One region of the Bacillus sp. es.036 genome, then DNA from elsewhere that is predicted to be linked to it. Evidence: predicted binding sites of a transcription regulator. Region 1 holds the regulator's gene; each other region holds the start of a gene.
What was found. The regulator LexA, encoded in region 1, represses DNA repair genes until DNA is damaged. The targets are predictions, from matches to a motif close to CGAACATATGTTCG.

Region 2: ATG70_RS23030 (WYL domain-containing protein) is a predicted target of LexA. The motif match lies at 1,093-1,106, and genes of this name have one in related genera.
Region 3: ruvA (Holliday junction branch migration protein RuvA) is a predicted target of LexA. The motif match lies at 1,276-1,289, and genes of this name have one in related genera.

The regions. Positions count from the first base shown of each region.
Region 1 covers NZ_PDIZ01000001.1:1,219,916-1,222,189, reverse strand. The annotation lists gene ATG70_RS06290 (YneB family resolvase-like protein) at 1-399, opposite strand, end outside; gene yneA (cell division suppressor protein YneA) at 403-723, opposite strand; gene lexA (transcriptional repressor LexA) at 878-1,498, shown strand; gene ATG70_RS06275 (ferritin) at 1,622-2,113, shown strand; partial or broken gene ATG70_RS06270 (AMP-binding protein) at 2,183-2,274, opposite strand, start outside.
Region 2 covers NZ_PDIZ01000001.1:2,124,060-2,126,333, reverse strand. The annotation lists gene ATG70_RS22500 (hypothetical protein) at 10-168, shown strand; gene sigK (RNA polymerase sporulation sigma factor SigK) at 296-1,003, shown strand; gene ATG70_RS23030 (WYL domain-containing protein) at 1,132-1,371, shown strand; gene ATG70_RS10935 (GDSL-type esterase/lipase family protein) at 1,484-2,230, opposite strand.
Region 3 covers NZ_PDIZ01000001.1:2,183,091-2,185,364, reverse strand. The annotation lists gene ATG70_RS11245 (YebC/PmpR family DNA-binding transcriptional regulator) at 1-328, shown strand, start outside; gene ATG70_RS11240 (BofC C-terminal domain-containing protein) at 431-967, shown strand; gene ruvA (Holliday junction branch migration protein RuvA) at 1,313-1,915, shown strand; gene ruvB (Holliday junction branch migration DNA helicase RuvB) at 1,928-2,274, shown strand, end outside.

The sequences.
Region 1 (2,274 bases):
GTTGTGAAGCTTTCGCTGAAATTCTTCGACAATACTTACAATTTCAAGCACCATTGAATCAGCTTCCGATAATTGAAGTTCTCCATTTTGATTTACCGTATAAATGGTTCCGCCGTATTTGTGAACGGCATGAAGAAGAGCAATTTTAGCGTTCCCTCGTCCAAGTCTTGTTTCATCTTGAATGAGCAATGCTTCGACTTGCCCTTCTTTTAACAAATCCAGTACCTCGAGTATGCCATCGCGATCAATGTCATACCCGCTGTGTTTTTCTTCAATCATTCGGTGAACGGTAAAACCTGACTGTGATGCAAAACGTTGCAATTCTTCTTTTTGCCTTGCAAGAGACGACTCCTGCGCTTCTTTTTTTGTGCTTACTCGGCAATAAATAACGGCGTTCATTCTTTATTCTGTACCCCCAAGTGCGGTAGCGTTCGCTTCAACAGGGATGATGAGAGTATCTCCTGCTGTAATTCGATTAGCATCTATGCGATTAGCGTCTTCAACCCAGCTAACAAATTTCTGATCAGACAATTCATGTGCGGAACGATATTCATCAGCAATTTCTAAAACCGTATCACCGTGCTCCAGTTGAATCGTTGTATACCGATCATACTCCTCAGCTGCAGCTGTTCGCAAAGATACGAACACAATAATTAACACAGCTACAAAAGATATAATGACAAGAAAATCAATTCCAGACAAGCCCCCAGCTTGCTTTCTCATCCCAATCACCCCATATACGAATATTTGTTCTGTTTTTAGTATAATCAGAACCCCTGTTCGTGTCAACTAGTAACTTCGAACTTATGTTTGTATGCGAACAAAAATTCTGGTATACTAGTAACAAATAGATAGATTGGAACGAGGTGCCAGAAATATGAAACTATCAAAGCGTCAGCAGGACATTCTGGACTTTATTAAAGTCGAAGTAAAACAAAAAGGTTATCCACCGTCTGTTAGAGAAATCGGCGAAGCCGTTGGACTTGCTTCAAGCTCAACTGTCCATGGCCACCTGGCAAGACTCGAGAAAAAAGGTTATATCAGAAGAGACCCAACAAAGCCAAGAGCCATTGAAGTGTTGGGCCTTGATGAAGCGATCGACATCCCACGTCAGCACACGGTTAATGTTCCTGTCATTGGTAAAGTAACAGCTGGTCAACCAATCACAGCGATTGAAAATGTTGAAGAGTACTTCCCTCTTCCGGAGCAGTTCGCTCAGGATGAAGAGCATACATTCATTCTTGTCATCGAAGGGGATAGTATGATTGAAGCTGGTATTTATAACGGTGATATGGTTATCGTGAAGCAGCAACCAACTGCAAATAACGGAGACATCGTTGTTGCGATGACGGACGATGGCGAAGCAACGGTAAAACGTTTCTTTAAAGAAAGCAACTACTTCCGACTTCAGCCGGAAAACTCATCGATGGAACCAATCATTCTTGATAATGTTTCGATCCTTGGTAAAGTGGTTGGTGTTTTCCGCTCAATCCACTAGAAGCGCAAATTGCGCTTCTTTTTTTTATGATCGATTACTACTTGAAGGTCGCTCTCTTAATCGTAACGAGACAATCCACATCTTCATAACTTGTGATGATAGTAAGATGATGAGGTGATTGTAATGGTACAAAAAGAAGTTCAAGAACTTTTAAACACACTGATTCAAATTGAACACATTTCAACCACGCTATATTTAGCGATGTCTGCTTACTTGGATCGAAAGAATTATACTGGAATGGCCAGTTGGTTAAGAATTCAATCTGATGAAGAACGAACGCATCTTCTTACTCTAATTAATTACTTAGCCGGTAAAGATGGCGTTGTTAAATTAGGTGCTCTCCCAGAACAATCGACAGACTTTGGAACGCCGCTCGAAACGTTCCAGCAAGTTTTAGAACACGAACAGTATGTTACGAATTCTTATCGTCAGGCTTATAACTACATCAAAAAAATTGATCCGCAAACGGCCGTCATCGTTCAGGATTTCCTACGCGAACAGATTGACGAAGAAGCACAGGCACTTACGATTGTCGAAAGGCTGAAATTAGCAGGAGATAACACGTCCGCACTCTTACTGATCGATCAAGAACTTGGTCAGAGGCAGCCAGGATAAAATTTCTACTTAAAACCTACAAAAGACCCCAACCTTCATAAGTAAGAAGGTGAGGTCTTTTTATTTTACTTATGTTTTTTGTAATAATCGCTTCATGGGAGAAGTGAACCGCCTGCTCTGCGGACTCTTTTTCACTAGTACAATCAGCAATCGATTTAACG
Region 2 (2,274 bases), 900 kb from region 1:
TGGCAGTGTATGGAATGGTTTGAACTAACGGGTGTTGGAGGAATTGTTGCGATTCTTGCAGTAATACGTATGAAATATGGTCGGTATTCAGCTCATCATCGTTATTTAAGGGAAGAGTTTATGTCTGAGAAATGGATAAAAGAAAAGAAGAGAAATCATGATGAGTGATGAGACGTTTGCTTTCTGAGGGGCGTCTTATTTTTTTGATCTAAAATTCCAGAAGGACAGACACGTGGGGGTAGGCAATTACATAAGCTTAAGATATAGTAACAGCCCATCAATGGGAGGTGAGTATGTGTCCTTACTGGCAGCACTTGCTTACGTTTGTAAGGAAGTTCTTTTCTTTGTCTCATTTGTGAAAAACAATGCCTTCCCCCAGCCTCTTTCTAGAAAAGATGAAAGAAAGTATTTAGAATTAATGGCTGAAGGAGATGAAGATGCAAGAAATCGGCTCATCGAACACAACCTCCGTCTCGTGGCCCATATTGTGAAAAAGTTTGAAAATACTGGCGAAGATCCTGAAGATCTTATCTCGATCGGTACAATTGGTTTAATCAAAGCAATTGAAAGTTATTCAACAGATAAAGGCACAAAGCTAGCAACCTATGCAGCAAGGTGTATTGAAAACGAAATTCTCATGCACTTACGGGCTTTGAAAAAGACAAAAAAAGATGTGTCTCTACATGATCCAATCGGTCAGGATAAGGAAGGCAATGAGATTTCACTTATTGACGTTTTAAAAGCAGAAACGGAAGATATTGTAGAGTTAATTCAACTTAATATGGAGAAAAAGAAGATCTATGAATACATTCATATTCTAGATGATCGTGAAAAGGAAGTCATTGTGGGACGGTTTGGTTTAAACCTTGAAAAAGAATTGACACAGCGGGAAATTGCGAGGCAGCTTGGTATTTCTCGAAGTTATGTTTCTAGAATTGAAAAAAGAGCACTAATGAAATTGTTTCATGAGTTTTATCGAAATCGAAAAGAAAGTGGTGCGTAACCCTGCTAAAAAGCGGGGTTTTTTAATTTACTCAGCCTAACTTCCAAATGGAAAAAAGAGCAATGTCAATCGATGAAATGTAGTGGTTAAGAACGTTTGTTTGGCATACAATAAGAACAAATGATCGTATGGGAAGGAAGTGTCTCATGTATAAGAATATAAAAAACCACTTAAAACATCAGAAAAAAGTAGAAATGATCTATGTTTCTGGGCAAAACAAGATTACTAAGAGAATTGTTAGGATACTCCATGTAAACGAACAAGAAATTATTGGGTACTGTTACTTAAGAGGGGATGTTCGAACATTTAAGGTTGAACAAATTCTAGCGTTATACTCTTTGAAAGAATTCCAAAGTAAATTCCAGTGAGGAGTTAAAAAAAGAACTCCGAAGGTTTCCCTCCGAAGCATTTTAAGGTTGGTCTATTGTAGTTTAACACACAAAAGCGAAAAAGCGATAACGGATTGCTGAATTGTTGTGATTACTTTTCAGCATCTTCATTTGTATTGTACGTAGAAAGAATTTTTCGAGTCCAAATGCGATAACCTTCTCCATTGAGATGAAGACCATCGAACGTAAAATCTTTATTCAACTGCCCAAATTCGACTAGCTCTGGATAAATATCGATATATTGATAATCATACAGATTTGAGAGGTCTTCTAAACGCTTGTTTAAATCACGAATTGTGGCGTTATTAAGAGGATGACCAGTTAATGCCGTGTTAACGGGGAACAAACTTTGAACGTACACCTTTGTATTAGGAGATCGCGTCTTCAGAATATCAAGAATCTGCTTATAGTTTGTCTCAATTTTATTAATAGACTGACCTGCAATCATATCGTTAATCCCAATTAATAAATACACCCGATCAGGTTTCGCTTTTACCACCTCATCGATTCGGTTAAGTACTCCAGTGGTTGTATCACCAGCAATGCCTCGATTTAATACCTCGTGATCACTGAGAGCTTCTCCCCATTCATAATAATCAGTCAAGCTATCACCAAGGAAAATTGTCTCACTGTCTTTGTGAGTATAAGAGTCATATATGCTCTTTTTCGTTTGATAATATTTGGTATAGTACGTAATGTTTTTCTTCTTAGATTCTGAATCGTTCTCGGGCATTTCGTTTGCATTGGTTCTAAGAAAATCGGTTTGATTTTCAGCCAGCGCTAGTAAAATAGCTAGAGAACCGGCAACTAATACCAGAATCCATACTTTTTTCCTCACAAGTATCACACTCCTATAGATTACGATAGGTATTATACCCTATC
Region 3 (2,274 bases), 960 kb from region 1:
CATTGACCGCTCTGAAAGCGAAATTGATGGAGAGGAATTATTGCTTCAGGTCATTGAAGCTGGTGCAGAAGAAATGGAAACAACGGAGGAAGCGTATGAGATTTATACGGATCCACAAGAGTTTCAGGTGGTTAAGCATCAGCTAGAAGCAGACGGCTTAACATTCTCATCTGCTGAGGTCACAATGATTCCAGAAACGTATGCCCCTCTAGAGGACGAAGATGGTATTAACATGGTGAAGCTAATTGAACAGCTTGAAGATAATGATGATGTGCAAGAAGTATATCATAATGCGGAAATAAATGATGAGGTTTATGAGCAACTTTAAGCTACAGATTTTCTGTAGCTTTTTTTGATGAATAGAGAGAGAAAAGTTGGAAACGCTAACGGCATGAACTTATTGAATATGGAAGAAAGGTGTTGAAGATATATGAAAAACCTTTATCCACTCATTCTGTTAGGTTTCCTTCTAGTTTTTGGTGGAACATCTGCCGAAGCTTTTGAGCCTAATAACGGTTTAGCAACGGTAACATCAGAGTCTCTACTAGAAGAAGGGCCGTTAGTCATTGAAGTAGAACTACGAACGAATTATGCTGATGGTGTGACAACAAAACAATCCGTATATGAAACGATCTGGGCAATGGAGGATTTTTGGAGTCAATATGCAGACTGGCAACTTGTGGATCAGGAAGAAGGAAAAATGGTTTTTGAACGGAATTTTGAAGACATTTCACCTGCAAGTAAACAAAATGGTCATTTTGGTTTAACGAAGGATGGTGTTCTTACCATTTTTGATGGTGACCCTGCCGATGAGAAAGTGATTCAAACGTTCTTCCAAATTGATGTAGGGAAGCTTGAAAGTCAAAGGCGAGAACAACTTATGGATGGTATACCTGTAGAGTCATGGTATCAGTTTGAAGATGTGATTCAATCTTTTTCGAAAATCAAAAGCGAACCTGTCCAATAGGACAGGTTTTTGCGTTTAATTTACGCTTCCTTCCGCTTTTCGTGAGATCCACCTGCAGTGGGCAGACACTCGGTCACTTCAAACTATAACTAGAACACCAAAAGCGTGTTCTGGTTCAAGAGCTTCAATATCTCCGTTACTAAACGCTCGTCTCCGCTTTTCATGTCTAGCTGCGCGGGCCAAATCCTCCGGCTGTTTCACCCAATCGAATGAGACAAAAAGCGTCTCAATCTCATGGGTTCCAACATCCTGCGGATTTTAACCGGCCCGCTCCGCTTTTCATGTTTTTATGGTAGAATGGAGAGATAGAAATACACGTTCGTATGTACAGGGGAGAGAGTAGCTTTGATTGAATATATTAAAGGCACGGTTGAATATATTGATACAGAATACATTGTGGTGGAGTCCAATTCGATTGGCTATAAAATCTATTGTGGCAATCCGTTTGAGTTTCAGAAATATCGAAATCAATCGATCCAAATTTTTACGCACCATTATGTGAGAGAAGATCTTATTGCTCTTTATGGTTTCCCAAGCCGAGAAGAGCGCCTTTTATTTGAAAAACTGTTAAATGTATCAGGGATTGGTCCTAAAGGTGCGGTTGCTATTTTAGCGACTGGCGAACCGGACAAGGTAGTTAGTGCCATCGAGATGGAAGATGAAAAATTCTTGACGAAGTTTCCTGGAGTAGGAAAGAAAACAGCTCGTCAAATTATCCTTGATTTAAAAGGAAAGCTGAAAGGTTTTGGAACTCCAATAGAAGGATTATTTGCAGTTGACGAGGTGCAAGAAGAAGGCGCTCATGAACTTGATGAAGCGCTAGAAGCATTGAAAGCACTTGGCTATGCAGACCGAGAAATTAAGAAGGTTAAACCAAAACTGTTAGAAGAAACGCTAACAACCGATCAGTATATTAAGAAAGCCCTTCAGCTTATGCTGAAGCAATAAGGAGGGAGTAACGTGGAAGATCGCATTCTATCTGGAGAACAAGTCGGTGACGACTCATCCGTAGAATATAGCCTCCGTCCTCAGCGATTAGCTCAGTATATTGGACAAGAAAAAGTAAAGCGAAATCTTGAAGTGTTTATTGAAGCGGCAAAAATGCGCGAAGAGCCTCTGGATCATGTTTTGTTATATGGTCCTCCAGGCCTCGGTAAAACGACCCTTTCCGCTATCATTGCTAATGAGATGGAAGTGAATTTGCGTACAACATCAGGTCCTGCCATCGAACGACCAGGGGATTTAGCAGCTATTTTAACGGCCCTTGAACCTGGAGATGTTTTATTTATTGATGAAATTCATCGTCT